DNA from 2 places in the Lysobacter sp. KIS68-7 genome. Region 2 is predicted to be linked to the other one. Evidence: predicted binding sites of a transcription regulator. Region 2 holds the regulator's gene; the other holds the start of a gene.
What was found. Region 2 encodes sigma-54, which starts transcription at its own class of promoters, with help from an activator protein. Its sites were predicted from a motif close to TGGCACGNGCNTTGC; they were not measured.
Positions count from the first base shown of each region.

Region 1 (15,138 bases), 950 kb from region 2:
GCCCTGGGCCTGGGCGTGCTCGCGCGCCTGCGCTTGAAGGGCTTCGGTTTGTCGATCGACGACTTCGGCACAGGCTATTCCTCGCTCGCGCAGCTCTCGCAAGTGCCCTTCACCGAACTGAAGATCGACCAGGGCTTCGTGTTCGGCGCCCATGCGCAATCGCGCAAGCGCGCAGTGGTGGAAGCGAGCCTGGACCTGGCGCGGAAGCTGCAGTTGGAAACCGTCGCGGAAGGCGTCGAAGCGGTGGAGGATTGGCAGATGCTGGCCGAGCTCGGCTGCGGCATCGCACAGGGTTATCTCGTCGGCATGCCGGTGGCGGCGGAAGATCTCGCCGAATCCGTGCGCCGCTGGCGCGCACCGCACTGAGCACGCCATGGCATTGCGCCTGCGCATGCCCAACCTCGGAATCCGACAGCAGCTGCTGGGGCTGTTCGGCCTGTTCCTGCTGGCCGGCGGAACGGTGCAGGCGATCGCCGAATGGTCGCAGTACGAAGCGCGCGAATCGCTGCAGCAGATGAAGGACTACTCGCTGCGGCGGATGCGCTACATCAAGGCCGTGTCCGACGTGTATGGCCTGGACGTGGTGGACACCACCTTCCGCGTGCGCAACAACCTGATCTCCTGGGAACAGGGCATCGCGGTGATCGACCGCGCGCAAGCGAAGGTCGGACGGAACTGGCGCGCGCTGGAGCCGATGCCACGCGGGCCGGAAGAACAGGCCTTGTTCCTGCAGGTGAAGCAGGCCCGCGTGCGCGCGGATGCCGCGATGGCGACCTTGCGCAGCATCCTGATGCAACGCGACCTTCCCGCGCTGGGGCGCTTCGCCGACACCGAGTTGTATCCGTCCGTCGACCCGGTCACCACGCGCATGGTGAAGTGGGCCGATCTTGCGCTCGTGGACGCCGAGGAGATCGTGCACGAGCAGGTGGAACAGACGCGGCGCACGAGCGTGGTGCGGATCGGCCTGTCGCTGCTCGCATTCACCCTCGCCGTGCTGATGGCGCGCCGCTTGTTGCGCAACGTCTACAAGGGCGTCGAATCGCTGACGACCGTCGCCGCCGACCTGCGTCGCCACGATTTCACCGAAGTCGAGCCGCCCTATCGGCCGCGCGGCGAACTCGGCGAAGTGATGGATGCGTTCATGGACATGCGCCGCGACATCATGGGCTTCGAGTCCGACCTCACAGGCCAGCTCGCGGTGAACGAGGCCGTGCGCAACGAACTGGAGCGGCGCGAGGAATTCCAGCGCTCGCTGCTCAACGCCGCGCAGGTCGCCATCCTTGCGATGGACGGGCAGGGGCGTTGGATCATGTACAACCCCTTCGCCGAGCACATGCTTGGCTGGAAGCCGAATGAAGTGCTCGGCAAGGTGCCGCGCCACGGCAGCGCGCCGCTGCCGGACGACTCGCCGATGCTGGTGCCCGGCAGCGAAGTGGAACGCGTGGCTGCGGCGCTGGAAGAGAAGACCGGCCAACCGGTGCCGCGCGACTGGCGCACGATGTATGCGCTCGCCGCTTTGAACCAGCCCCCGCACGAATCCAACCTGGTGCATCGCGACGGCCACCTCGTCCCGGTCGTCCTGGCGATGGCCGCGTTCCAGGATGCGCAAGGCCAACCGGGCGGCCTCATCGTCGTGGCCACCGACCTGTCCGAACGCAAGGCGCTCGAACAGGCGTTGCGCAGCAGCGAAATGCGTGCGAACGAAGCCAACATCGCCAAGAGCGCCTTCCTTGCGGCGATGAGCCACGAGATCCGCACGCCGATGATCGGCGTGACCGGCATGGTGGAGATCCTCGCGCACACCGACCTGGATACCGAGCAGCGCCGCGCGCTCAACATCATCCAGTCGTCCGCCGAATCGCTGCTGCAGATCATCGGCGACATCCTCGACTTCTCGAAGATCGAAGCGGGGCGCCTGGAGATCGCGCCTTCACCGATCGACCTCGCGCGCGTGATGCGCATGACGGTGGCGAACTTCGGCGGATCGGCGTCGAGCAAGGGACTGTTGCTCACCTGCGACATCGACGCGCGCGTGGCGCCGGCCTACATCGCAGACGGGCTGCGCCTGCGGCAGATCCTGTCGAACTTCCTGTCGAATGCGATCAAGTTCACCGAGACCGGCGCCGTGGAGGCCGCGCTGGAATGGCAGTCCGCCGATCGCGCGGCGGGTCCGCTCGGCGGCGATCGTTTGCGCTTCCGCGTCACCGATACGGGCATCGGTGTCAGCGAGGCGCAACAGGCGCGCTTGTTCGAACCGTTCTCGCAGGCCGACACCGACACCACGCGCCGCTTCGGCGGCACGGGCCTGGGCCTGGCGATCTGCCGGCGCCTCGCCGATCTCATGGGCGGCGCGGTCACCATGGACAGCGCACCCGGTGTCGGCACGACGATGCGCCTGGACCTCGTGCTGCCGCGCGCCGATCCGGCGGACATCCCGGCCGAACCCGAGCGCATCGCGGCCGGCACGCTCGCGCCGCGCCGCCTGCCGAGCGTGGAGGAAGCCGAACGCGAGCGCAGCCTCGTGCTGCTCGTCGACGATCACCCGACCAATCGCGCCGTCATTGCACGCCAACTCGCCCTCGCCGGTTATGCGAGCGAACCGGCGGAAGATGGCGAGCAGGGACTCGCGCGCTGGCGCACGGGCCGTTACGCCCTGGTGTTGAGCGACGTGCACATGCCGCGCATGGATGGCTACCAACTCGCGCGCGCGATCCGGGAGGACGAGTCGCGCGAGAACCTGAAGCGCACGCCGATCGTCGCGCTCACTGCGGCCGCGCTGAAGGGCGAAGCGGATCGTTGCCTCGCCGCCGGCATGGACGACTACCTCGCCAAGCCCGTCGGCATTCCCGCGCTCGCCGCGACGCTCGGACGCTGGCTGCCGCACACGCGACCGGACCCGTTGCCGGCCACCCCCGAAGCCGCGCCGCCAACCCCGTTGCCGCAGACCGAGCGCCCCTCGCCCATCGACCTGCACGTGCTCGAGGAACTGACCCACGGCGATCCGCGGGAAACGCGGGCGCTGCTCGACGACTTCCTCGCCAGCACGGCGACCGACCTGGCGAGCCTGGAAGCGGCCCGCGCCTCGGGCGAATTCGTCGCGATCACCCGCGAGGCGCACAAGATCAAAGGTGCTGCGCGGATCGTGGGGGCCGTGGAGCTGGCCGAGGCCGCAGGGCAGCTCGAGGCCGCCGCGCGCGGCCAGGACTGGTCCGTGGTGCCCCCGCTGGTGGCCGACGTGGCCACCGCGGTGCATCGCCTGACCTTGTGGGCGGAAGGGCGCTGGCCCCGATGAGCCCCGCCCCGGATGAGCATGGTCGCGAACGTGTAGGCTGCCCGTTCCTGACGTCGCCGGGGGTCTGATGAAGACGGTACTCGTGGCCAGTTCGAAAGGGGGCGTGGGCAAGACCACGCTGTCGACCAACCTCGCCGCGCGCTTTGCGCTGGACGGCAAGCGCACCGTGCTGGTCGATGCCGACCGACAGGGATCCTCGCGCCACTGGGCCACCAAGCGCGCGCACCTGGAACACGCGGTGCTGCCGGTCGACGGCACGCGCCGCGACTGGGACCGCAAGGTGCCGGACGACGCGCAGCGCGTGATCGTGGATGCCGCAGCCGGGTCGCACGCCGACGAGCTCGAACATTTCCTCAACGCGGCCGATGCGGTCGTCGTCCCGATCATGCCGTCGACGATCGACATGGAAGCCACGGTGCCTTTCCTCGACAGCCTCGCGAAACATCCGCGCATCCGGAAGGGCAAGCTGCCGGTGGGGCTGGTCGGCAACCGACTCCGTCCGTGGACGACCGCCTCGCAGCAGAGCATGGACACGCTGCGGCAATGGCCGTATCCGCTGGTTGCAGAGCTGCGCGATACGCAGGCCTACGTGCTGATGGCCGGGCTCGGCCGCAGCCTGTTCGACTACCAGTCGCAGCAGGTGCGCGAACACCAGGCCGACTGGGCACCCCTGCTGAAATGGCTCAAGCGCGCATGAGCAAGACTTCACCCCGCGCGCCCCGCACTCTCGGCTAAGCTCGACGCCATATGCGCGAACTCATCCTGCTGCGTCACGCCCACGCCGAACCCGCCAGCACGGGCCAGGCCGACATCGATCGCCCGCTTTCGCCCGAAGGCCTCGCCGAGGCCGAAGCCGCGGGACGCTGGTTGCGCGAACGCGGCCTCGTGCCCGATCGCGTGCTGTGCTCGCCTTCGCGGCGCACGCGCGAAACCCTCGAAGCGGTCCTCGCCGCGGTGGGTTACGTCGACCAGCGCCTGGAGCCGTCCATCTTCGACGCCACGCCCGGCACGCTGATGGAACTCGCCGATGGCCACCGCGACGTCGAACGCTTGCTGCTCGTCGGCCACAACCCGGGCTTCGAACAACTCGCCGCGTTGTTGCACAGCGGGCAGTCGGGCGATTACCGCGGCATGCCGCCGGCGGGGATCGCGGTGCTGGGCATTCCCGCCGACGCCGCGATCGAGCCGGGCGTCGCCACGCTGTCCGCATTCTGGTGGCCGTGACGGATTGATCGATGCACGCATGGATCGCCACGCTATTGCTGGCAGGGGTCGGCGCCGGCGTGGCGGCGGCCCAATCGCATGCACGCATCGCCACGCTGGAACCCGCTTCGCGCTTCGAATTCTCCATGCGCACGCGCTGGGGGCAGGTGCTGGTCGGACGTTTCCACGACAGTTCCGGTGAAGTCGTCGCCTTGCCCGAAGGACTTCGCCAGGTCCGCCTGACGCTGGCGACGTCCACCGTCGAAATCGTCGATCATTCGCGCTACACGCGCTTCGCGCGCGGCCCCCGCTTCTTCGATTCCGATCGCTTCCCCCAAGTGCAATTCGTCTCCGATCCCTATTCCGCAGACTTGCTGAAGACCGGCGGCGACCTGCACGGCAAGTTGCGCATGCACGGCATCGAACGGCGCGAGCACTTCATCGTCGCGCCCGCGCAATGCGCGCGGCCCGGGCGCGATTGCGCGATCTTCGCGCAGGGCGTGGTGCTGCGCGGGAACTACGACCTCGATACCTGGCGCATGGCGATGCGCGACGAAGTGCGTTTCTCGCTCGAAGTGCGGCTCCGCGACGTCGGGCCCGCGGAGGCGCGATGATCCACGCGCGTCGGATGGCCGCGCTGCAGCGCCCGCTTCGATCCCTGTTCCTCGGCTTCCTGTTCCTGGCCACGTCCGGTTGCGCGACGATGGCCACCGGCAAGCTCGACCGTGCGCAGGGCGTGGCCTTCGCCGCGCGCTCGTCGGACCTCACCTGCGTTTCCACGCAGGGCTGCGCGCTGGAATCCCCGCTGCGTGACCTGGGCGATGCCGCCTTCCAGGCCTCCACGCCGGACGCGCCGAAACACTACGCGCTGATCCTCGACCGCGGCCCCGATTCGATGCTGGCGCGCATCAACCTCATCCGCAGCGCGCGTCATTCGATCGACCTGCAGACCTACATCTTCGACGAGGACGACAGCGGCCTGCTCGTGCTCGACGAACTGCTGGCGGCGGCGCGGCGCGGCGTGCGGGTGCGCGTGATCGTCGACCAGCTCTCGGCCCTGCGGAAGGCCGATACGCTGGCGCAGATCGCCTCGCAGCACGTCAACTTCGACGTGCGCCTGTACAACCCGATCTTCAACGACTCGCGCCTGCGCTACCCGCAGTACCTCGTCGCTTCGATGTGCTGCTGGAAGCGGCTCAACCAGCGCATGCACAGCAAGCTGCTGCTCGTGGACGAAGCGGTGGGCATCACCGGCGGGCGGAATTACGCGGACGATTACTACGACTGGGATTCGGACTACGACTTCCGCGATCGCGACGTGCTGGTGGCCGGCCCCGTCGCGCTGGACATGGCCGGCAACTTCGAAGCCTTCTGGAATTCCCGCCGCAGCGTGCCGGCCGAACGCCTGGACGACGTGGCGCGCATCCTGCTGCGCGAAGGCGCCACGCCCATGCGCCACGCGCCTTTCGCGGCCCCCGATCGCGTGGCCCGGATGTCGCGCGACGCCAGCGACCCCGATCTCGTCCGCGAACGCCTCGTGGCGCACGCGCTGGAGGTCGGAACCGTCCATTTCTTCGCCGACCTCCCGCAGAAGCACCGCCGCAGCGCGCCGGAAAACGACCCGAATACCGCCAGCACCCGGCTGCGCGAAATGGTGGAGGGCGCGCACTCGGAAGTGCTGATGCAGACGCCCTACCTGGTGTTGTCCGACGAGGCGCAGCAGATGTTCCGCGATCTGCAGCGCGAGCCCAAGCCGCCGCGCGTGGTGATCTCCACCAACAGCCTCGCCGCGACCGACGCGTTCATCGCCTACGCGCTCTCGCACAAGTACAAGCGCCGCTACCTGCGCGAGTTCGGCTTCCACATCTACGAATTCAAACCCTTCCCCGCGACCTCCACCATCGACCTGAAGGCGATCGCGGCCGGGGCGGAAGAGAGCAAGGCCGCCGTGCTCGCGAGCGACGAGGGCAATACGAGCGCAACCGAAGCGCCGCGCGACGAGATGCCCGGCGGCAGCCTGGGCTCGGGATCGGCGCCGAACGGCAGCGAGCGCCGGCAGTCACCGCAGCAGATGCGCGAAAACGTCGCCGAACGCCACTTCGGCAGCGGTTCCGGCGTGGGCGCCAACTACCCCGTGCCGCTGCGCCGCGCGGGCGTGCGCGTGGGCCTGCATGCGAAGTCGATGGTCATCGACGAGCGCATCGGCGTGGTCGGCACCCACAACTTCGATCCGCGCGGCGATCGCTACAACACCGAAAGCGTGATCGCCATCGAGGACCCGGCCTTCGCCAAGGCCCTCGCCGACAGCATCCGCATCGACATGCGCCCGGAAAACGCCTGGGTGATCGCGCGCCGCGACAAGGCGCCGGTGTTTTCCGGACTCGACTATTCGCTGGGCAAGGTCTCCGAGCAGCTGCCGGTCTTCGACCTGTGGCCATGGAAGTACGCCACGAGCTACGAGTTCGTCCCCGGCCCCGAGTGCCCCTTGCCGCTGCCGCGCGACGACCCGCGCTTCCGCCAGTGCTACCGGCCGGTGGGCCCGTTCCCCGAAGTCAGCCTCAGCCTGAAGGGGATCACCACCCGGATCTTTACCGCTTTCGGCGCGGGCTTGGCCCCCATCCTGTAGCGCGCACGTTCTTTAAGACGTCAGCGCTTTCGTTACCACCAGGTGACGAATGTTCCGAACAACCCGGCGACTCTGCTAGGCTGCCGGCCTTTCCCCCACGTCCCACGGATCGGATTGCCGCCATGTCGATTTCGCTGAACTTCGAACTCAACGACCGCGACCTCGAACACTTCCAGAAGGCGATGGCGGCGGCAAAGGAATCTGCCAAGGGCCGCAGCGAGCAGGACATCGTCGACTGCGCGAGCAAGCTCCTGCTCGACTCGCAGAAGGTCCACATCCCCGAGTTCATCAAGGAACGCCTGGTCCGCCTGGACGACATGATCGCCATGGTGCGCGACGAAGGCTGGCACCTGGGCGACGAAGATCGTTCGCGCGTGCTCTCGGCCCTGGTCTATTTCTGCGATCCGAAGGACATCATCCCGGACAACGTCGAAGTGCTGGGCTTCCTCGACGACGCGGTCATGATCGAGCTGTGCTCGATCGACCTGAAGCACGAGATCGAGGCCTACGACGACTTCTGCGACTACCGCGAATCCGAAGCGCGCCGCCGCGGCATGGATCCGGCCTCGCTCGGCCGCGCCGAGTGGCTGGACTCGCGCCGCGACGAACTGGTCGACCGCATGCACGTGCGCCGCGAACGCGACTTCGGCACCGGCTACGGCAGCAGCAGCGGCTACGCGTCCCCGCGCCCGTCGTACCTGCGCGGCTGGCGCCCCGGCACCTTCAAGCTGCGCTGATCGGTGGCCGGCATCGCCGGCTGAGACGGCCATGTTCCGGGCAGACACCAGCGTCGAATCGCTGAATGCGATGTCGCGCGGCACCGCGATGGAGCCGCTCGGCATCCTGTTCACCGAGATCGGTCCCGATTTCCTCCGCGCGACCATGCCCGTGGATGCGCGCACCCGCCAGCCTTATGGCCTGCTGCACGGCGGCGCCTCGGTGCTGCTCGCCGAAACGCTTGGCAGCAGCGCCGGCATGGCGTGCGTGGGCGAGGGCGAAGGCGTCGTCGGCATCGAGATCAACGCCAACCATGTGCGTGGCGTGCGCGAGGGCCTGGTCACCGGCACCGCGCGTCCGTTGCACGTCGGCCGCCAGACGCAGGTCTGGGAAATCCGCATCGAGGACGAACGCCAGCGCCTGGTGTGCGTCTCGCGCATCACGCTCGCGGTGATCCCGCTCCCCAAATCTTCGCAGTGAACGCCAACACCTTTCGCTTCGCGTATCGCCTGCCGTTGTTGCTGTGGCATGCGCTCATCCACCTGCCCATCACGCTGCTGCTGATGCTGCCCCCGCTCGGGCGCATCGACGTGCGCGGCGAACCGCTGGAACACCGCATGATCCGGTGGTGGCAGGGCGGGCTGATGCGCGTGTTCGGCTTCCGCATCCATCGACGCGGCGTGCCCTTGAAGGGGCCGACGTTGTTCGTCTCCAACCACGTCAGCTGGGTCGACATCGTGGCGCTGCACAGCCAGCGCATGATGGGATTCGTCGCCAAGCGCGAGATCAGCGGATGGCCGGTCGTCGGTTGGCTCGCCTCGCGCGGGGAGACGATCTACCACGAGCGCGGCAGCAGCGAATCGATGGGCGGCGTGCTGCACGAAATGCTCTCGCGCCTGCGCGCGGGGCGTTCGGTGGGCGTGTTCCCGGAAGGCCGCACGCGCGACGGGCGCGAGATCGGCCCGTTCCACGCGCGCATCTTCCTGGCCGCGGTGGAGGCGGGCGTGCGCGTTCAGCCGGTTGCGCTGCGCTACGGCAAGGGCGGTTCCGCGCAGACCGTGGTCGCCTTCGCCCCGGGCGAGAACTTCGCCGCCAATTTCCTGCGCCTGCTGGGTGAGCCCGCGCGCGACACCGAAATCTGGTTCCTGGAACCGATCGACGTCTCCGACGCCGGCGGGCGCCGCCGCATCGCCGAACTCGCGCGGGAGCGCATCGTGGCCGCGATGGCGGCCCCGTGACGGCTAGAGCACGGCCTCCACGCCGAACGCGCTAGCCTCGGACCCATGTTGAACGCCCGTGATTACCGACCGCCCTGGTCGTTGCGCAGCCCGCACCTGCAATCGGTGCTCGGATCCAGCGCGCTGCGCCATCGCCGCGGTCGCGAGGCGCTGGCCGCAGCGGGCGCGGTCACCACGCCGCACATCATCGATGCCGGCGAAGGCGTGCGGCTGCAGGGTCTGCATTCCGTCCTGCCCGGGGCGCAGCCGCGCGCGCTGGCGCTGTTGCTGCATGGCTGGGAAGGCAGTGCCGAGTCGAGCTACATGCAGCTCACCGCCGCGCGCCTGCTCGTGCGCGGCTTCGAAGTCTTCCGCCTGAACTTCCGCGACCACGGCGACACGCACCACCTCAACGAAGGCCTGTTCCATTCCAACCGCATCGACGAGGTGGTGCACGCGGCGAAAGAAGTCGCGCGCCGCCATGCCACGCGGCCGATGGTCATCGCCGGGTATTCGCTTGGCGGCAATTTTGCGCTGCGCGTGGCATTGCGTGCCTCGGCCACCTCGCTGCCGCTCGCGCACGTGGCGGCCGTGTGCCCGGTGCTCGATCCGGCGCGCACGATGGATGCGATGGAAGCCGGGCCGCAGCTGTACATGTGGTACTTCGAGCGCAAGTGGCGCGAATCGCTGGCGCGCAAGCGCAAGCTGTTCCCGACCTCCCACGACTTCGACGACCGCGTGCTCGGCCTGCGCATGCGTCCGCTCACGCAGTGGATGGTCGAGCGCCATACGGAATTCGGCACGCTCGACCGCTACTTCGAGGGCTACTCGATCGCAGGCGACCGCCTTGCATCGCTGCGCGTGCCCGCGAGCATCCTGATGGCGGAAGACGACCCGGTGATTCCGCTGGCGGATTTCCATGCGCTGCGCCTGCCGGCGAACGCCGACCTGGAGATCGCCAAGCATGGCGGGCACTGCGGATTCCTCGAGAATTGGCACGGCGACGGCTTCGCCGAACGCTGGGTCGCCGAGCGACTGGACGCGGCGGTCCACGCGACCATGGCACCATTGTCGGTCACGGCCTGAAGGAGCACGCCACATGCGCATCTGGAGCGACAGTTTCGAACACCGCCACCGCATTCCCTCGGAATTCGCGATGGGCGCGCCGGAAGGATTCGGCGGCAACCGCAATCCGCACCTCGCGTGGGCGGATGCGCCGGAAGGCACGCAGTCGTTCGTGCTGCTGTGCATCGACACCGACGTGCCGACCGATCCGTCGACGGTGGGGCGCGACGACCTGGAGATTCCGGTCGAACAACCGCGCGCCGATTTCGTGCATTGGGCGATGGTGGACATTCCCGCGAACGTGCAGGCGATCGAAGCGGGCAGCGCCAGCGATGGCATCACCAAGCGCGGCAAGCAAACGCCGAAGGGCCCGGCCGGTGCGCGCCAGGGCCTCAACGATTACACCGGCTGGTTCGCGGGCGACGCGGACATGGGCGGCGACTGGCGCGGTTACGACGGCCCGTATCCGCCGTCCAACGACCTGCGCCTGCATCGGTATTTCTTCCGCCTGTTCGCGCTGCGCGTGCCGAAGCTCGAATTGCCGGACGACTTCACCGCGGCCGATGTCTTCCACGCGCTGCAGCCGCATGAAATCACCGAAGCGGCGATCTACGGCACCTACTCGCTGAATCCGAAGGTCAAGGGGTGAGCGCGCGCGTCGCGCTCGTCACGGGTGCGAGCCGCGGCATCGGAGCGGCGATCGCAAAGGCCCTCGCGGCCGACGGCGTGCACGTGGTGGCGGCGGCGCGTTCCGCGGAGGCCTTGCAGGCGGTGGTCGATGCGCTGCCGGTGGCGTCCGTTGCGGTGCCCTGCGATCTCACGCAAGCGGAGGCTGCGGCGCACCTGGTCGACATCGCAGTGCAGCGTTTCGGTCGCATCGACATCGTGGTGAACAACGCGGGCGCGACCCCGCGCGGTGATTTCCTCGCCTTCGACGACGCGGCCTGGCGCGAAGGCTTCGCACTCAAGTTCTTTGGCGCCACACGCTTGTGTCGCGTGGCGTGGCCGCACCTCGTCGCCACGCAAGGCTGCATCGTGAACATCGCGGGCATCGGCGGACGCACCGGCAGCGCGGAATTCACCATCGGCGGCAGCGTCAACGCGGCGCTGCTCAACTTCACCAAGGCGCTGGCCGATCGCGGCGTGCGCGACGGCGTGCGCGTGAATGCAGTGAACCCGAGCGCCATCGCGACCGAGCGCACGCAGGTGCGCATCGATCGGCTCGCGGCGGAGCGGGGCATCGAACCCGGAGCCGCGGCCACCGAACTTGCGCGCGAACTGCGCGTCGCGCGCTTCGGCCGGCCGGAAGAAATCGCGGAGGTCGTCGCCTTCCTCGCCTCCGATCGCGCCAGCTACATGCAAGGCGCGATCGTGGACGTGGACGGCGGGCAGACCCGCACGCTCTGACGCCTCAGCGCGGCAGGAAGGCCAGCAGGGCCACGCCGAGGATCACGCGATAGATCGCGAACACCGTGAAGGTGTGCGACTGGATGTAGCGCAGCAGCCACTTCACCGCGATGAAGGCGGTCAGCGCGGACGCCACGAAGGCGACGGCGAGCGCGCTCCAGTCTTCACCGGCGAGCCCGCCGGCGCGCGCGACATGCAGCAGCTCGTAGCCGGTCGCCGCGAACATCGTCGGGATGCCGACAAGGAAGGCGAACTCCGTTGCGGCCGCGCGGTTGGTCGTGCCGAGCAACAGCGCAACGAAGATCGTCGACGCCGAACGCGACGTGCCCGGGAACACACCCGCAACGACCTGCGCGACACCGACGAGCACCGCAACCAGCCACGTAATCTCGCTGCGTTCGCCCAGCGCCTGCGCGCGCTTCGCTGCGAGCTGTTCGGCGATCACCATCCAGATCGCACCGATCACCAGCGCCCAGGCGACGGGCGCGACTTCCTCGGGCAATTCGAAGCCGAGTTTCTTCACCACCAGGCCCAGCACCGCGGTCACGCCGAAGGCCACCGCGAGCTTCCACGCGTAATCGCGCGGCGACTGCCCGTGCACCGGTTCGGCGCGCGCGGGGTGCAGGAAGCTGTCGGCGAGTTGCCACAGGCGCTGCCGGTAGATCAGCACGACGGCGAGGATCGCGCCGGCCTGGATGGCGACGTTGAACAGGTCGCTGCGATGTCCGAGCCAGCGCTCGGCGATCAGCAGGTGGCCGGTGCTCGAAATCGGGAGGAACTCGGTGATGCCTTCGATGATGCCGAGCAGGAGCGCGGCGAGGAGGTCGGTCATTGGGTGCCGGGACGGAAAGGGGCAGAAGCAGCGCGCATCGTAGGGCATCGCGCGTGGCGGGCGGGATCACGGCCGCTTGCGGTGCAAAAGGGTGCAAATGCGATCCGCGGGCGCACCAAATTCGTGCACGACGTTTGCGCGAACGGCCGGTAATCCTTGCGAATCAATGCTTTGCGCGGCCAGAAGGGTTGGCACGCGGCTTGCTCTGTAGAAGCGGTCCCGGCCCGTCCGGTCATCCCTCCCAAGCAGGAAACCCGCCCATGTCCCTCGAACACGTCGAAAAGCTCATCAAGGACCACAAGGTCGAATTCGTCGACCTGCGCTTCTGCGACATGCGTGGCGTCCAGCACCACGTGACCTTCCCGAAGTCGATCGTCGACGCCTCGCTGTTCGAGGACGGCAAGATGTTCGACGGCTCGTCGATCTCCGGCTGGAAGGGCATCAACGAATCGGACATGGTGCTGCTCCCCGACTCGACCACCGCGTTCCTGGATCCGTTCACCGCCGATCCGACGCTCGTGCTGACCTGCGACATCCTCGACCCGGCCACCATGCAGGCCTACGGCCGCGATCCGCGCGGCGTGGCCAAGCGCGCCGAAGCCTTCCTCAAGTCCAGCGGCATCGCCGACCAGGCCTTCTTCGGCCCGGAGCCGGAATTCTTCATCTTCGACAGCGTCCGCTTCGCGAACGACATGGGCCACACTTTCTTCCACGTCGATTCGGAAGAAGCCGCGTGGAACTCGGGCCGTGAATACGAAGGCGGCAACACCGGCTATCGCCCGATGGTGAAGGGCGGCTACTTCCCCGTCGCGCCGCTGGATTCGCTGCACGACCTGCGCGCCGAGATGTGCAAGACGCTGGAAGAAGTGGGTATGGAAGTCGAAGTGCACCACCACGAAGTGGCGAACGCGGGCCAGTGCGAAATCGGTACCAAGTTCAACTCGCTGGTGAAGAAGGCCGACGAGCTGCTGACGATGAAGTACGTCATCAAGAACGTCGCCCACCGCAACGGCAAGACCGTCACCTTCATGCCTAAGCCGCTGGTCGGCGACAACGGCAGCGGCATGCACGTGCACCAGTCGCTCGCCAAGGGCGGCGTGAACCTGTTCTCGGGCGACGGCTACGGCGGCCTGTCGCAGATGGCGCTGTGGTACATCGGCGGCATCTTCAAGCACGCGCGCGCGATCAACGCGTTCGCCAACTCCACGACCAACTCGTACAAGCGCCTGGTCCCGGGCTACGAGGCGCCGGTGATGCTCGCCTACTCGGCGCGCAATCGCTCGGCTTCCTGCCGCATCCCGTATGTGTCGAACCCGAAGGCGCGCCGCATCGAGATCCGCTTCCCCGATCCGATGAACTCCGGTTACCTGATTTTCGCCGCGCTGATGATGGCGGGCCTGGATGGCATCAAGAACCAGATCGATCCGGGCGCGCCGAGCGACAAGGACCTGTACGACCTGCCGCCGGAAGAAGAGAAGGGCATCCCGACCGTCTGCCACTCGCTGGACCAGGCGCTCGAAGCGCTCGACAAGGACCGCGACTTCCTCAAGGCCGGCGGCGTGTTCACCGACGACTTCATCGACGGCTACATCGCGCTGAAGATGCAGGAAGTCACGCGCTTCCGCGCCGCGACGCACCCGCTCGAGTACCAGATGTACTACACGCTGTAATCGTTCCGCCCCGCCCCTGCGCAACGCAGGGGCGGGTTTCAATCCGGGGAGATTGCGATGGTCGACAAGGGCGACACCGCATGGATGTTCATGGCGACCACGCTCGTCATGCTCATGATCGTCCCCGGCCTTGCGCTCTTCTACGGCGGCCTCGTCCGCGCGAAGAACATCCTCTCGGTGCTGATGCAGGTCCTCGTCGTGGCCTCGCTCGCACTCGTGCTATGGGCGGTCTACGGATACTCGCTGGCCTTCGATGGCGGCAATGCGTGGATCGGCGGTTTCGGCAAGGCGATGCTGCTCGGCGTCACGCCCGGCTCGAGCGTCGCGACGTTCAGTGCTGCACGCATTCCCGAGCTCGCCTACGTCGCCTTCCAGGGCGCCTTCGCCGCCATCAGTTGCGCGCTCGTGGTGGGCGCGATCGCCGAGCGCGCGAAGTTCGTTGCGGTGCTGCTGTTCGCCGCGATCTGGTTCACCTTCGCCTATCTCCCGCTCGCGCACATGGTGTGGGCGGGCAACGGGTGGTTGTTCCGCATGGGCGCGCTCGATTTCGCGGGCGGCACGGTGGTGCACATCAACGCGGGCGTCGCCGGGTTGGTGGGCGCTTACATGCTCGGGCCGCGCATCGGCTTCGGGCGCGAGCGGTTGTCGCCGCACAACCTGCCGCTGACGTTCGTCGGTGCGTCGCTGTTGTGGGTCGGCTGGTTCGGCTTCAACGCGGGGTCCGCGCTGGAAGCGAACGGTACGGCGGCGCTGGCCTTCGTGAATACCTTGCTCGCCGCGGCGGCAGCGGTGCTTGCGTGGAGCGCGGTGGAAGCGATGCTGCGCGGGCGTGCTTCGATGCTCGGTGCGGCGTCGGGTGCGGTGGCGGGCCTGGTGGCGATCACACCGGCGTGCGGCACCGTGGGCGTGGGCGGTGCGCTGGTCATCGGCGCGTTTGGTGGCGTCGCGGGCTTCTGGGGCGTGAATGCATTGAAGCGCCACCTGCGCGCGGACGACTCGCTGGATGTGTTCGGCATCCATGGCGTATGCGGCATCGTCGGCGCGGTGCTCACGGGCGTGTTCACTTCGCCCGCGCTCGGCGGCACCGGTGCAGCGGACTTCGCCATCGC
Region 1 covers NZ_CP089925.1:1,065,940-1,081,077, forward strand. Annotated here, with positions in the region: gene LVB87_RS05035 (EAL domain-containing response regulator) at 1-366, shown strand, start outside; gene LVB87_RS05040 (ATP-binding protein) at 374-3,292, shown strand; gene LVB87_RS05045 (ParA family protein) at 3,360-3,989, shown strand; gene LVB87_RS05050 (histidine phosphatase family protein) at 4,040-4,516, shown strand; gene LVB87_RS05055 (YceI family protein) at 4,528-5,109, shown strand; gene LVB87_RS05060 (phospholipase D-like domain-containing protein) at 5,124-7,121, shown strand; gene LVB87_RS05065 (YkvA family protein) at 7,244-7,858, shown strand; gene LVB87_RS05070 (hotdog fold thioesterase) at 7,929-8,318, shown strand; gene LVB87_RS05075 (lysophospholipid acyltransferase family protein) at 8,315-9,076, shown strand; gene LVB87_RS05080 (alpha/beta fold hydrolase) at 9,125-10,141, shown strand; gene LVB87_RS05085 (YbhB/YbcL family Raf kinase inhibitor-like protein) at 10,155-10,769, shown strand; gene LVB87_RS05090 (SDR family oxidoreductase) at 10,766-11,527, shown strand; gene LVB87_RS05095 (undecaprenyl-diphosphate phosphatase) at 11,532-12,359, opposite strand; gene glnA (type I glutamate--ammonia ligase) at 12,620-14,029, shown strand; partial or broken gene amt (ammonium transporter) at 14,087-15,138, shown strand, end outside.
Region 1: glnA (type I glutamate--ammonia ligase) is a predicted target of sigma-54. The motif match lies at 12,549-12,563, and genes of this name have one in related genera.

Region 2 (15,138 bases):
AACGAAGCCTTGCGCTCCGCGCTCCGCGAAGACCCGGACTACATCCTGGTCGGCGAAATGCGCGACATCGAAACCATCCGCCTGGCGCTGACCGCCGCGGAAACGGGCCACCTGGTGTTCGCCACGCTGCACACCTCGTCGGCCGCCAAGACCATCGACCGCATCATCGACGTGTTCCCCGCCGGCGAAAAGCCGATGGTGCGCTCGATGCTGTCGGAATCGCTGCGCGCGGTGATCTCGCAGGCGCTGCTGAAGAAAGTCGGCGGCGGTCGTACCGCGGCGTGGGAAATCATGGTCGGCATCCCGGCCATCCGTAACCTCATCCGCGAGGACAAGGTGGCGCAGATGTATTCGGCCATCCAGACCGGCCAGTCGTACGGGATGATGACGCTCGACCAGCACCTGCAGGATCTCGTGAAGCGCAGCATGGTCACGCGCCAGCACGCGAAGGAATACGCCAAGGACAAGCGGCTGTTCGAGTAACGGTCGGGGAGCACAAACATGAGCAGCATCGATTTCACCTCGTTCCTCAAGCTGATGGCGCACCAGAAGGCGTCGGACCTGTTCATCACGGCCGGCATGCCGCCCTCGATGAAGGTCCACGGCAAGATTTCGCCGATCACGCAGAACCCGCTCACGCCGCAGCAGAGCCGCGACCTGGTTCTCAACGTGATGAACCCGCAGCAGCGCGAGGAGTTCGAAAAGACGCACGAGTGCAACTTCGCGATCGGCGTGGCCGGCGTGGGTCGCTTCCGCGTGTCGTGCTTCTACCAGCGCAACCAGGTCGGCATGGTCCTGCGCCGCATCGAGACCAAGATCCCGAGCGTGGAAGAGCTGAACCTGCCGCCGATCATCAAGACGCTGGCGATGACCAAGCGCGGCATCATCATCTTCGTGGGCGCCACCGGTACCGGTAAGTCGACCTCGCTCGCGGCGATGATCGGCTACCGCAACCAGAACTCGACGGGCCACATCATCACCATCGAGGACCCGATCGAATTCGTGCACAAGCACGAAGGCTGCATCATCACCCAGCGCGAAGTCGGCATCGACACCGACAGCTGGGACGCGGCCCTGAAGAACACGCTGCGCCAGGCGCCGGACGTGATCATGATCGGCGAGGTGCGTACCCGCGAGGGCATGGACCACGCGATCGCCTTCGCCGAAACCGGCCACCTGGTGCTGTGCACGCTGCACGCCAACAACGCCAACCAGGCGATGGACCGCATCATCAACTTCTTCCCGGAAGACCGCCGCGGCCAGTTGCTGATGGACCTCTCGCTCAACCTCAAGGGCGTGGTGGCGCAGCAGCTGATCCCGACGCCCGACGGCAAGGCGCGCCGCGTGTCGATGGAAATCCTGCTGGGCACGCCGCTCGTGCAGGACTACATCCGCGACGGCGAGATCCACAAGCTGAAGGAAGTGATGAAGGAATCCACCAACCTCGGCATGAAGACCTTCGACCAGAGCCTGTTCGAGCTGTACCAGGCCGGCGAGATCTCCTACGAGGACGCGCTGCGCTACGCCGACTCGGCGAACGAAGTGCGCCTGCGCATCAAGCTGGCGCAGGGCGGCGACGCACGGACGCTGGCGCAGGGCCTCGACGGCGTGGAAGTCGCCGAAGCCCGATAACGCCATCGAGAGCGGCATCGAATCGAAGGAGCGGGCAACCGCTCCTTCTTTTTTTGCGCATCGGGCCTGCGCCGGGGCTAGAATCCCGGCCATGCAGGCCCAACCCACGCCTCTCGCCAATCGTTTGCTGATCGCGCTGCCGGCGCTCGCCGACCCTCAATTCGCGCGCAGCGTGACGCTGGTGTGCCAGCACGACGAAGAAGGCGCGATGGGCGTGGTGGTCAATCGCGCATCGGAGTACACGCTGGGCGATGTGTTCCAGCAGATGGGCATCGAAAGCGAGGACGAATCGCTGCGCGGGCAGATCGTGCTCTCCGGCGGCCCCGTGCATCCCGAGCGCGGCTTCGTGCTGCACGACGGGGGCGATGCCTGGGATTCCACGCTCGCCATCAGCGACCGGCTGTACGTGACCACCTCGCGCGACATCCTGGAAGCCATGGCCGGCGGCGCCGGTCCCACGCACGCCGTGGTCGCACTCGGGTGCGCCGGCTGGGGCGCGGGGCAACTCGAACAGGAACTCACCGAGGACAGCTGGCTCATGGTCCCGGTGGACGCGGGCCTGTTGTTCGACATCCCGCTGGATGCGCGCTGGCGCGCGGCCGCGGGCAGCATCGGCATCGACCTGACGCAGGTCGCCGACTACAGCGGGCACGCGTGACGGACGGCAGCGCCATGGCCGGCACGCCCATGAAACTCGACGGTACGGTGCTTGGCTTCGATGTCGGCGCTCGCCGGATAGGAGTTGCAGTCGGCAGCGCCTTCGGCCACGGGGCGCGCGCGCTCGCGGTGATCGACGTGCATGCGCACGGCCCCGATTGGAATGCCATCGACCGCCTGCGCAACGAATGGCGCCCCGACGGCCTGGTGGTCGGCGACCCGATGACGATGGATGGCGGCGACCAGCCGATCCGTCGTCGCGCGCATGCCTTCGCGCGCGAACTGTCCGGGCGCTATCGCTTGCCCGTCGTCCTCGTCGACGAACGCGCGAGCTCCATCGAAGCCGCGCAACGTTTCGCGTCCGATCGCGCCGAAGGCCGCAAGAAGCGCCGCGACGCCGCCGCGCTCGATGCCGTCGCCGCTGCCGTCATCGTCGAGCGCTGGCTCGCCGCGCCGCAGGACGCGATCCGCATCGACGATGCACCCACGCCCACCCCGACCCCGCCCAACCACGGAGCCGCCGAGTGACTGTCGCCCAGGTCGACGCGCAGGGACGCCTGCGCCATTTCCTCACGCTCGAAGGTCTGCCCCGCACGGTGCTCGTGCGCCTGCTCGACCTTGCACAGAACTTCGACGATCGCCGCGGCGATCCCGCGTTGCGCAGCGCGCTCGCCGGCAAGACGGTGTGCACGCTGTTCTTCGAACCCTCCACGCGCACGCGTTCGAGCTTCCAGATCGCCGCGCAGCGCCTGGGCGCGGACGTGCTCAACTTCGATGCCAGCACGTCCTCGACGAGCAAGGGCGAGACCGCGCGCGACACGCTGAAGAACCTCGAAGCGATGGGCGTGCACGGCTTCGTCGTGCGCCATCGCGAAGACGGGGCGGTCGCTGCGCTCGCCGGCGATGCGCGTCCAGGCACCGCGCTGGTGAACGCCGGCGACGGCCGCATCGCGCATCCCACGCAGGGCCTGCTCGACATGCTCACGTTGCGCCAGGCCAAGGGCAGCGACTTCTCGCAGCTCAAGGTCGCCATCATCGGCGACGTGAAGCATTCGCGCGTCGCGCGCACGGACCTGCATGCGCTGCGCACGCTCGGCGCGGGCGAGATCCGCGTGTGCGGGCCGAAGTCGCTGCTGCCGAACGACGAGACGCTCGCCGGTTGCAGCGTGACGCAGGATTTCGACGCCGCGCTGGAAGGCGTGGACGCCGTGATGATGCTGCGCCTGCAGCGCGAACGGATGGAAGAAGGCCTGGTGGGTTCGCTGGCCGAGTACCACGGCGCTTACGGTTTGACGGCGCAGCGCCTCAGGCGCGCCGCGCCGGAAGCGGTCGTGCTGCATCCGGGCCCGATGAACCGCGGCGTGGAAATCGATGACGACGTCGCTGATGGTCCGCAGTCGTTGATCCTGCGCCAGGTGGCGAACGGCGTGGCTGCGCGCATGGCGGTGCTGGAAGTGTTGCTGGGCGCCTGATTCGCTGCGTTCAGCGTAGCAGGATGAGCGTCGCCAACCCCAGGAACGCGAGGAAGCCCATCACGTCGGTGACGGTGGTCAGGATCACGCCGCCGGCGAGCGCGGGGTCGAAGCCCATGCGCTTGAGCAGCAGCGGGATCATCACGCCGGCGCCGGCGGCGCTGAGCAGGTTGATCGTCAGCGCCGCACCGATCACCAGCGAGAGCATCGGGTCGCGGAACCAGGCGAACACGATCACGCCCAGCAGCAAGCCCAGGCTCAGGCCGTTCATCAGTGCGACGCGCAACTCCTTCCACAGCAGCGTCTGCACGTTCGACGCACCGACCTGGCCGAGCGCGAGGCCGCGCACCATCAGCGCCAGCACCTGCGTGCCCGCGTTGCCGCCCATGCCCGCGACGATCGGCATCAGCACCGCAAGCGCGACGATCTTTTCGATCGTGACTTCGAAGCGCCCGACCACGCTGGAGGCGAGGAAGGCGGTGCCGAGGTTGATCGTCAGCCACGTCAGGCGGCGCTTGAACGCACGCGGCACGGGCGAGAAGAGGTCTTCATCCTCGTCCAGGCCGGCCGCGCCGAGGGCCTGGTGCTCGGCCTGTTCGCGGATGATGTCGACGACGTCGTCGATGGTGATGCGGCCGAGCAGGATGTTGTTGTCGTCCACGACGGGCGCGGAGATCCAGTCGTGGTCGGAGAACTGGCGCGCGACTTCGTCCGAGGATTCCTCGACGCCGATCGCGGGCTGCTGGTCGTCGATCAACTGGTTGATCGGCGTGTTCGCCTCGTGCGTGAGCAGCGACTGCAGCGCGATGCGCCCCAGGTACTGGTGGCGGCGGCTGACGACGTACAGGTGGTCGGTGTGGTCGGGCAGTTCGCCGCGCAGGCGCAGGTAGCGCAGGACGACATCGACGGTGGTGTCGGTGCGCACCGTCACCACGTCGGGGTTCATCAGGCGGCCCGCGGTGTCCTCGTCGTAGGACAGCACCTGCTCCAGGCGCTCGCGGTTCTCGCGGTCCATCGACTTGAGGATCTCGTCGATGACGGTATCGGGCAGGTCCTCGACGAGGTCGGCGAGGTCGTCGATGTCCAGGTCCTCGACGGCCGCGACGATTTCGTCCGGGTCCATCTCCGCGAGCAGGCTCTCGCGTACGTCGTCGCCGACGTGGACGAGCACTTCACCGTCATCCTCGGCATCCACCAGGCCCCACACGATGGTGCGCTTGGCCGGCGGGAGCGATTCGAGGAGGTTGCCGATCTCGGCGGGCGCGAGCGTGTTGACCAGCCGACGCACGGGGCCGAGGCGGCCGCTGTCGAGCGCGTCTGAAAGCAGACGCAGCTGGCGCGCGGTCTTCTCGTGGCGGATGGCTTCGGCCATGCGGGGCTTCCGGTGGCGGGCCGCGCACGAGGGCGCGACAGGGTCAGGCGTTCATAAGGGCGGATTATGGACTTCCGCGCGTGGGGCGCCTACCCCTCAATGCGCATGGCCGTTGCGCAGCCAGTCTTCGATGCCCTTGCGGGTGCGCGCGCGCAGCAGGGCAGGGGCGCGGGCGCGCAACGCGGACAGGTCGCAGTTGCGGATCGCGCGGCGCAGTTCGAGCAGCGTGTTGGGGTGCAGGCTGAACTCGCCCAGGCCGAGTGCGAGCAGGAGCGGCGCATAACGCGCATCGCCCGCCATTTCGCCGCAGACCGCCACGGGCTTGCCGCGCTTGTGGGCGATGCGGATCACGCTGTGCAGCAGGCGGACCAGGGCCGGGTGCAGCGGCGTATAGACCTCGCCGAGCGCTTCGTTGTTGCGGTCGGCGGCGAGCAGGTACTGGACCAGGTCGTTGGTGCCAACCGAGAGGAAATCCACCGCGCCGACGAAGGTGGGCAGGGCGATCGCCGCCGCCGGCACTTCGATCATCGCGCCGAGCGGGATCACGTCGGCGACTTCGTGGCCGTCGCGGCGCGCGTCGGCGAGCACGGTCTTCAGCATGCGACGCACCGCGAGCACTTCTTCGCGCGCACTCACCATCGGCACCAGCACGCGCACCGGGCCATAGCCGGAGGCGCGCACGATCGCGCGCAGCTGCGTGCGGAACAGCGCATCGCGCGCGAGCGAGAGGCGCACGCCGCGCAGGCCGAGCGCGGGATTCGGTTCGTCTTCGAGTACCAGGCCGCTGCGGTCGGCCTTGTCTGCGCCCAGGTCGAGCGTGCGGATGGTGACGGTGCGGCCGGTCATGCCGAGCACGACATCGCGATACGCGCGGAACTGTTCCTCTTCGTCCGGCAGTTCGTTGCGCTGCAGGAACAGGAACTCGGTGCGGTACAGGCCCACGCCCGCCGCGCCCAAAGCGTGCGCTTCGGCGACGTCGGCGCGCGATTCGGCGTTCGCCCACAGTTTGATGTCCACGCCGTCGGTGGTGCGCGTGGGTTCGCGGCGCAGGCGATTGAGCTGGCGGCGCTCGCGCACCTGGTCGCGCATGCGCGCACGATGGCCGCGCAGGTCGTCGGCGTTGGGTTCCAGCACCACCAGCCCGCTGGTGCCATCCACTGCAAGCACGTCGCCGTCGTTGACCTTCAGCAAGGCTTGCGCGGCACCCACGACGAGCGGCACGTGCAGGCTGCGCGCGAGGATCGCGCTGTGCGACAGCGCGCTGCCGCCCGCGGTCACCACGGCCATCACGCCCTGTGCCTGCAGCTGCGCGAGTTCGGCCGGTGCGATGTTGTCGGTGACGAGGATGTCGCCCGCCAGGCCTTCGACCGGCGCCGAACGCCGATGCAACGCAGCGTGGATGCGGCCGATCACCTGGTCGATGTCGTCGATGCGGCTGCGCAGGTACGCATCGTCCATGCCGGTGAAGACATTCGCGATGCGATCGCGCTGCAGGCGCAAGGCATAGTCCGCGGTGTAGCGGCCCATGCGGATCAGGTCATCCAGGCCGTGCAGGAGTTCGGGGTCGTCGAGCAGGAGCGCGTGCAGGTCGAGGAACTCGCCGACTTCCTGCGCCAACGCGCCATGCAGGCGCACGCGCAGCACGCGCATTTCTTCGCGCACGACATCGATGGCGGCGTGCAGGCGCTCGAGTTCGGTTTCGACCTGCTCTGCGGGGATGCGTTCCTCGCGGACGTCCAGCACATGCGGCAGCCGGACCCGGGCGCGGCCGAGCGCGCTGCCGCGCGAGGCCCCATGCCCGGGCAGGACCTGCCGCATCAGCCGCCCTCGTCGAACAGGCGCTCGAACAGGTCGGAGACCGCGGCCGCGGCTTCGGCTTCGTCCTCGCCATCCACGCGCAGCACCACGGGCGTGCCTTGCCCGGCGGCGAGCAGCATCACGCCCATGATGCTCTTGGCATTCACTTCCCGGCCCTTGGCGGCGAGCGTGGCGCCGGCGCGGTAACCCGACAGCAGTTGCACGAGTTTCGCCGTCGCCCGCGCATGCAGGCCGAGTTTGTTGGCGACGAGGAGTTCGCGTTCGATCACGTGGGGGATGTCCTGGTGCGTGCTACGCGTCGTCGTGGATCACGCCATTGCGTGCTCCGGCGGCGGCGACATTCGGGAGTTCTTCGAGGTCCATCTCGGCGTAGTTCATCACCCGCAGCAACATCGGCAGGCTCAGCGCGGACACGCGGCGCATGGGCGTGCCGATGCGCGCGAGCTTGGCGGCGAGGTTGCTGGGCGTCGCGCCGTACAGGTCGGTGAGGACCAGCACGCCCTGGCCGCCGTCGACGCGGCGCAACGCGGCGCTGGCGGCGGGCAGCAATTCGTCGGGGTCGGCGTCGAAGGGGACTTCGAAGGCTTCGGTCCGCAGCGGCAACTGGCGCAGCAGGCGCGTGGCGACCGCGAGCAAGGCGGTGCCGACCCCTTCGTGCGTGATCAGGAGGATGCCGACGGACATGCCGGCAACTTAGCAGAGGGAGGCGATCTCCCGGAAGCGACGGACGTCGCTTCCCCGGAACAGCGCGCCGCGACCGTCAGTCCAGTTCGCGATGGTGCACCGCAACCTCGGCCCAGCCGCGTTCCCGGCAGTGGCGGGCCAGCCGTTCGGCCAGGTAGACCGAGCGATGGCGGCCGCCCGTGCAGCCGAAGGCCACGGTGACGTAGCTGCGCGTGTCCGACTGCAGGCGCGGCAGCCAGGTATCGAGGAAGGTTTCGATCTCGCCGGCGTACTGCGCGACGTCCGGCTGCGCTTCCAGGTACTCGCACACGTCCTTGTCCCGGCCGGAGAGCGGACGCAGGCGCGCATCCCAGTGCGGGTTCGGCAGGCAGCGCGCATCGAACACGAAGTCCGCGTCCGGCGGCACGCCGCGGCGGTAGGCGAAGGATTCGAACAGCAGGGACAGCGAACCCGCTTCGCCCAGGCCGAATTCGGTGATCACCACGCGGCGCAGCTTGTGCACGTTGAGGTGGCTGGTATCGAGCACGACGTCGGCGATCTGCCGCAGCGGCTTGAGCGCCTGCCGTTCGAGCGCGATCGCGTCCGCAAGCGCGAGGCCGAGGTGGCTGAGCGGATGGCGGCGGCGCGTGTCGGCATAACGCCGCAGCAGCACGTCGTCTTCCGCGTCGAAGAACAGGAGTTTCGGATCCAGGCCGAGCGCACCGACTTCCGACAGCACGTCGGGGATCAGGCCGAGGTCGCCGCCGCTGCGCACGTCGAGGCCGACGGCGAGTTTTTCCGGACGGTCCTCGCCGCGCGTCACGCGCTTCACGAATTCCGGCAGCAGGTCCGCGGGCAGGTTGTCGACGCAATAGAAGCCGAGGTCTTCCAGCGTGTTGAGCGCCACCGACTTGCCCGAGCCGGACATGCCGCTGACGATCATCAGGCTGGGCACGGGGTGCGCAGGCGGAGCGGGGGGTGGCGGCGGCTGGTTCACGGCGTCAGCTGGAACGTTCGAGGAAATGGGAATGGCGCGCCATGAAGGCCGCGGCGGGATCGACGCCTTTCGCGCGCAGGATGTGCACGCGCGTGGCGGCCTCCGCGAGCACCGCCAGGTTGCGGCCGGGCATGACGGGCAGCGTGATCTGCGGAACGTCGAGGTCGAGCACGCGGCGCGCGTTGAGAACGCCGGTGATGCGCTCCATGCCACTCATCCCGCCGGGCTGCGGTTCCAGGTGCGGCTTGGTGAGATGCACGATCAGGCGCAGGTACTTGTTCTTCTTCACCGCAGTGTCGCCGAACATCTGGCGGATGTTCAGCACGCCCAGGCCGCGCACTTCGAGCAGGTCCTGCAGCAATTCCGGGCAGGTGCCGTCGAGGACGTCGGGCGCGATCTGGGTGAACTCCGGTGCGTCGTCGGCGACGAGGCGGTGGCCACGCGTGATGAGCTCCAGCGCGAGCTCGCTCTTACCCGATCCCGACTCGCCGGTGATCAGCACGCCGATCGAATAGATCTCCATGAACACGCCGTGCAAGGTCACGCGCGGCGCGAGTTCGCGCGCGAGCATGTATTGCAGGTGGTTGAGCAGTTCATGGCCGCGGCGCGGCGAGGACCACAGCGGTGTGTCGGATTCCTCCGCGGCGCCGCGCAGGTCCTCGGGGATGCGTTGGGCCTTGCTGACGGCGATGGCCAGCGGCCTCGCATCCATGATCTTCAGGATCACGTCCGCGCGCGCGCGCGGATCCAGGCTGTCGAGCCAGGTGAGTTCCTCCGTGCCGAGGATCTGCACTTTGTTCGGATAGATGATGTTGAGGTAGCCGGCGAGCGACGGGCGCCGCGCGACGGTGTCCACCGCTTCGAGCACGCGCTCGCCACCGGACAGGCCGGCCATCCAGCGCAGGTCGAGGCGCTCCTGCTGCCGGTCGAACAGCTCGCGTGCGGTGATGCGCTGGGTCATGGTGCGACGGCGGTGTCGAGGAGCAGGGTGCGCAGCGTACCGACGTCGGGCGCGGCGCGCAGCGCATCGCGGAACCCGGCGTCTGCGAACTGCTCGGCGAGTTCGGCGAGCAGTTGCAGGTGCTGCTGGGTGAAGTGTTCGGGCACGGCCATGGCGAAGACGAGGTCGACGGGCTCGCCGTCGCTCGCGCCGAAATCGACCGGTTCGCGCAAGCGCAGGAACGCACCGCGCGCGGTGTCGAAGGCGGGCGTGCGCCCGTGCGGGATGGCGATGCCGTGGCCGATCGCGGTGCTGCCCAATCGTTCGCGCTTGCGCAGGCCCTCGGCGATCGCCTGCGTGTTCGCCGGGGCCGAGTCCGCCAGCAGGCGGGCCGCGGCGTCGAGGACGGCGTCGCGGTCCCCGGGCTCGACGAGCAGGACGATGCGGTCGGCGGCGAGCAGCGACTGGAACGGCATATCGCGCGCGGTCAGCCGCCGCGCGCGGCTTCCCCGCCGCGATGGGAGTCGATCACTTTTTCCTTGTGCTTCACCAGCAGGCGATCGAGCTTGTCGGCGAGCAGGTCGATCGCGGCGTACATGTTCTCGGCCTTCGCGTCGGCATGGAGCGCGCGGCCGGCAATGTTGACGTTGGCCTCGGCGCAATGGTCGGTGCGCTCCAGGCTGAGTTGCGTGCGGACATCGAAGGGCTGGTCGAAATGTCGCGCGAGCCGCGCGAGCTTGGATTCGACGTAGTCGCGCAGGGCAGGCGTGACTTCCAGTTGCTGGCCGTAGGTTTCGATGCGCATCGCAGACCTCCTTCCTTTGCCTCACGTTCGGACCGACAGAATACCCCCGGCGGCCGTGAGGGGAAGTGGCCGGAGGGGGCCGGGGCGAAGGTCAGCCGATGCGCAGGCGGTCCTGCGACGACGGGATGCTCATCGCCTCGCGATATTTGGCGACCGTACGCCGTGCGACGGGCACCCCCGAGGCCTTCAGGGACTCGGCCAGGCGCGCGTCCGACAGCGGCTTGCGCGGATCTTCGCCGTCGATGAGGCGGCGGATCATGGCCTGGATGGCCGTGCTGGAGGCTTCGCCGCCGGCGCCGGTATCGATGCCCGAGGCGAAGAACGCGCGCAGCGGGATCGTTCCACGCGGGGTCCGCACGAACTTGCGGGCGATCGCGCGGGAAATGGTGGACTCGTGCAGGCTGACCTCGGCGGCGACCTCGCGCAGCGTCAGCGGGCGCAGGGCCTGGTCGCCGAATTCCAGGAACGCCGATTGCTGGCGCAGCAGGCAGCGCATCACCTTCAGCAGCGTGTCGCCACGCGCTTCCAGGCTCTTGAGCAACCAGCGTGCTTCCTGCAGGCGGCCGCGCAGGTAGATGGCGTCGCTTTCGTTCGCCGAACGGATCATTCGTTCGTAGCCGCGATGGATGGAGATGCGCGGACGCCCGCCTGCGGCAAGCGCGACGCGCCACTGGCCTTGCTGGCGCCACACGACGCAATCGGGCGTGACGTAGGTATCCGCGGACAGCCCACCCATCTGCGCACCGGGACGCGGATCGAGCGAACGCAACAAGTGCACCGCGCCTTCGATCTCTTCCGGCGGCGCGTGCAATTCGCTCGCAAGGCCCGCCACGCCGATGCGCGGCAAGCGTTCCAGCGGACCTTCGGTCATGCGGATCGCGAGTGCGCGGCCCGGCGTGTCTTCCGGCACCAACTGCAATTGCAGCTGCAGGCATTCGTTGATCGTGCGCGCACCGACACCGGGCGGATCGAAGCGCTGGACCTGGTGCAGCACGGTGACGATCTCGTCCTGCGCGGCGTGCATGCCGGGGCGCAGGCTTTCGGCGACGGCCTCGAGCGTCTCGCGCAGGTAACCGTCGTCGTCGATCGCTTCGATGATGGCCACGCCGATGCTGCGATCGCGTTGCGACAGATGGCTCAGGTGCAACTGCCACAGCAGGTGGTCCTGCAGCGTCTCGGCTTCGGCGACTTGTTCGGCGAGCGGCTCGTCGTCGCTGTCGGCGGGGCCGATGCGTTCGTACCAGGTTTCGTCGCCGTCCCAGGCGGAGGCATCGGCCGGTGCGCGATCGCCATCGCCGTCACTGCCGCTTTCGCCATCGGAGCGGCTGTTGCCATCGGCGACGTGGGTTTCGATCGGCGCGGGTTCTTCCCAATCCAGCAGCGGATTGCTCTCCACCGCGCTGGCGATTTCCACCTCGAGTTCCGCAGTCGACAGCTGCAACAGGCGGATGGCCTGCCGCAGTTGCGGCGTCATCACCAGATGCTGTCCCAGCGATGTCTGGAGGCGGGGCTTCATTCTTTAAGTTCAACGCGGCCGGATGGGATCAACGGCCGGAACGCGGGGACCTAGAGGCGGAAAGCTTCGCCCAGGTACACGCGGCGGACGTCGGGGTTCGCCAGCAGCGCGTCCGGAGCCCCCTGCGCGAGCACGCTGCCTTCGTTGAGGATATACGCCCGGTCGCAGATGCCCAAGGTCTCTCGCACGTTGTGATCCGTGATGAGCACCCCGATCCCGCGCGATTTCAGGTGGCGGACGATGCGCTGGATCTCGCCGACGGAGATGGGGTCGACGCCCGCGAAGGGTTCGTCGAGCAGCATCAGGCGGGGTTTGGCCGCGAGCGCACGGGCGATTTCCACGCGCCGCCGCTCGCCGCCGGACAGGCTGGCGCCGATCTGGCCAGAGACATGCGTGATCTGCAATTCGTCGAGCAGGCTTTCGAGTTCGCGCTCGCGTGCGGTCTCTTCGAGGTCCGGGCGCAGTTCGAGTACCAGGCGCAGGTTGTCGGCGACGGTGAGCTTGCGGAACACCGACGGTTCCTGCGGCAGGTAACCGACGCCCAGGCGCGCACGCGTGTACATCGGCTCATCGCTGATGTCGCGGCCATCCAGGACGATCTTGCCCGCATCGGCGGGCACCAGCCCGACGATCATGTAGAAACAGGTGGTCTTGCCCGCGCCGTTGGGGCCAAGCAGGCCGACGACTTCGCCGGCATCGAGCGTGAGGCCGAAATCGCGGACGACCGCGCGCGAGCGGTAGGACTTGCGCAACCCTTCCGCGACCAGCATCAGCGCGAGCCCGCTGCGCCGTTCTTCGGCTGGAACTGCATCTTCACCCGCTGCTTGCCGTCGCCGCTGCCCTGCACCTGGCCGGACTTCATGTTGTACGCAATGCGCCCACCGGCGATGTTGCCGCGGCCGGGCTGGTCGATGTGCGCATCGCCGGTGAAGACGACGGTATCGGTGGACATGTCGTAGTCGACGTTGGCGGCGGTGGCGTTGATCTTCGAACCGTCGTCGAGCTCCTGGCTCATCTGCACCGGGCTGCCGGTGAGGACGACGCGCTTGATGTCGCCGCCGGTGCGATGCACCACCGCCTGGCCGGCACGCACGTTCATCGTGCCCTGCACGAGGCGGACGTCGCCGGTGAGCGTGCATGCGCCATCGTCGGCCACCGAGCAGTCGCTCTTGTCGGATTCGACGTTGAGCGGCTGGCTGCGATCGGTGGTGCGTGCCCATGCGGAGGTCGCGAACGCCATCGCGGCGAAGGCGGCGAACAACAGGCGAATGCGGAGATCAGCGCGGCGGCGGGACATATTGGACCTTGACGTTCGACGAGAAGCGGATGCGCTTGCTGTCGAGCAGCGCCTCCATGCCCTGGCCGCGCAGTATAGAACCCGGCTGCGAGACCGTGACCAGCACCGGTGAGGTGGCGCGGTTGCGATGGGGGAAGACGTTCAGTTGCTCGGTGGCCATCGTGACCGGCCGCTCGCGGTGGCCCGCGGTCTGCGCCGTCACGTTGCCCGTCAGGCGCAGCTCGTCGCCATCGCCGCTGACCCACCCCGTCTTCGAGCGCACTTCCCACCCGGCCTCGCGCGTCGGGGGCAGGCCTTCGCCGGGGGAGACGGGGATGTAGAAGATGGGTGTGGCCATCGTCATCGTGCGGTCGCCCGGATTGCGTTCGAGCTTGGGCGCGGCGACGGTGAAGGCCTCCAGGCCGGTCTTGTCGAGCACGACGACTTCGAAGTTCGTGAGCACGTAGTCCGAGCGCGCGTTCGATTTCGCCGCGGCGTTGCCCTTCGGGCGATGCGTCCACACGGCCCAGCCGCTCGCGAAGGCCGCGACCAGCAACACCAGGGTGATGGCCTTGCGCTCGTTCACGCGCTGCCTTCGACGCGCACGCCGGTGACGTGCGAGATGTCGGCGAGCAGGTCTTCGGCGTGGCCCTGCGCGGCGAGCAGCAGGTCGCACAGCTCGCGCGCCGCGCCTTCGCCGCCGCGCGCCTGCGTGCGCCAGTGCGCGCGTTCGCGCGTCCACATGTGCGCCTGCGACGGCGCGACCGACAGCCCGACCTGCAGCATCACGCGCAGGTCGGCGAGGTCGTCGCCCATGAAGGCCACTTCGTCGAGCGAGATGCCGAGGCGGCTTGCGATGCCTTCGACGCATTCGAGCTTGTCGCTCACGCCGGTGTGCGATTCCACGCCGAGTTCGGCCGCGCGCCGTTCCGCCGCGGCGCTCGCGCGCGCGGTGACGAAGGCCACGGCGATGCCCTTGCGCTGGAGCAGTTTCAGGCCCAGGCCGTCGAGCACGTGGAAGGACTTGGATTCGTTGCCGTCGCCGTCGATGAGCAGGCGCCCGTCGGTGAGCGTGCCGTCGACATCGAAGCAGGCGAGCCTGATGCGCTTGGCGCGTTCGCGGATGTCGGCGGGGAAGTCGTTCAAATGCGAATACGTTGTTTGAGAGCCTGGCATCAGACCACCCGCGCGCGCAGCAGATCGTGGATGTTCAATGCACCGACGACGCGGCGCTCCTTGTCGACGACGATCAGCGCGTTGATCTTGTGCGCTTCCATCAACTGCGCGGCTTCCACCGCGAGCGCGTCGGCGTCGATGACCTTCGGGTTGCGCGTCATCACCGAGGCGATCGACGTGGCGCGCACGTCGATGCGCGCGTCGTCGAGCGTGCGGCGCAGGTCGCCGTCGGTGTACAGGCCGAGCAGGCGATCGTCGGCATCCACGATCGCACTCATGCCCAGGCGCTTGCGGCTCATCTCCACCAGCGTTTCGCTGAGCGTGGCGGCCTCGCGCACCTTCGGCACCTCGTCGCCCGAATGCATGACGTCGCGGATGTGCAGCAACAGGCGGCGACCCAGCGAGCCCGCCGGATGCGAGCGCGCGAAGTCTTCGGCGGTGAAGCCGCGCGCTTCGAGCAACGCGACCGCGAGCGCATCGCCGAGCGCGAGCGCGGCGGTGGTGCTGGCGGTGGGGGCGAGCGCGAGCGGGCAGGCTTCGGCGGGGACGCTGGCGTCCAGGTGCACGTCGGCCTCGCGCGCCAGCGAGGAATCCGGTCGGCCCGTCATCGCGATCAGCAGGTTGCCCTGGCGCTTGAGCACGGGCAGCAGCATGAGCAGCTCGTCGCTTTCGCCGGAATAGGACAGGGCGAGCACGATGTCGGCATCCGTGATCATCCCCAGGTCGCCGTGGCCGGCTTCGCCCGGGTGCACGAAGAAGCTCGGCGTTCCGGTGGAGGCCAGGGTGGCGGCGATCTTGCGCGCGACATGGCCCG
Region 2 covers NZ_CP089925.1:112,701-127,838, reverse strand. Annotated here, with positions in the region: gene LVB87_RS00620 (type IV pilus twitching motility protein PilT) at 1-483, shown strand, start outside; gene LVB87_RS00615 (PilT/PilU family type 4a pilus ATPase) at 502-1,632, shown strand; gene LVB87_RS00610 (YqgE/AlgH family protein) at 1,724-2,290, shown strand; gene ruvX (Holliday junction resolvase RuvX) at 2,305-2,817, shown strand; gene LVB87_RS00600 (aspartate carbamoyltransferase catalytic subunit) at 2,814-3,761, shown strand; gene mgtE (magnesium transporter) at 3,772-5,133, opposite strand; gene ptsP (phosphoenolpyruvate--protein phosphotransferase) at 5,230-6,951, opposite strand; gene LVB87_RS00585 (HPr family phosphocarrier protein) at 6,951-7,220, opposite strand; gene LVB87_RS00580 (PTS sugar transporter subunit IIA) at 7,243-7,635, opposite strand; gene rapZ (RNase adapter RapZ) at 7,712-8,557, opposite strand; gene hprK (HPr(Ser) kinase/phosphatase) at 8,616-9,572, opposite strand; gene LVB87_RS00565 (PTS sugar transporter subunit IIA) at 9,569-10,027, opposite strand; gene raiA (ribosome-associated translation inhibitor RaiA) at 10,039-10,356, opposite strand; gene LVB87_RS00555 (RNA polymerase factor sigma-54) at 10,448-11,872, opposite strand; gene lptB (LPS export ABC transporter ATP-binding protein) at 11,923-12,642, opposite strand; gene lptA (lipopolysaccharide transport periplasmic protein LptA) at 12,642-13,169, opposite strand; gene lptC (LPS export ABC transporter periplasmic protein LptC) at 13,150-13,734, opposite strand; gene LVB87_RS00535 (HAD hydrolase family protein) at 13,731-14,324, opposite strand; gene LVB87_RS00530 (KpsF/GutQ family sugar-phosphate isomerase) at 14,324-15,138, opposite strand, start outside.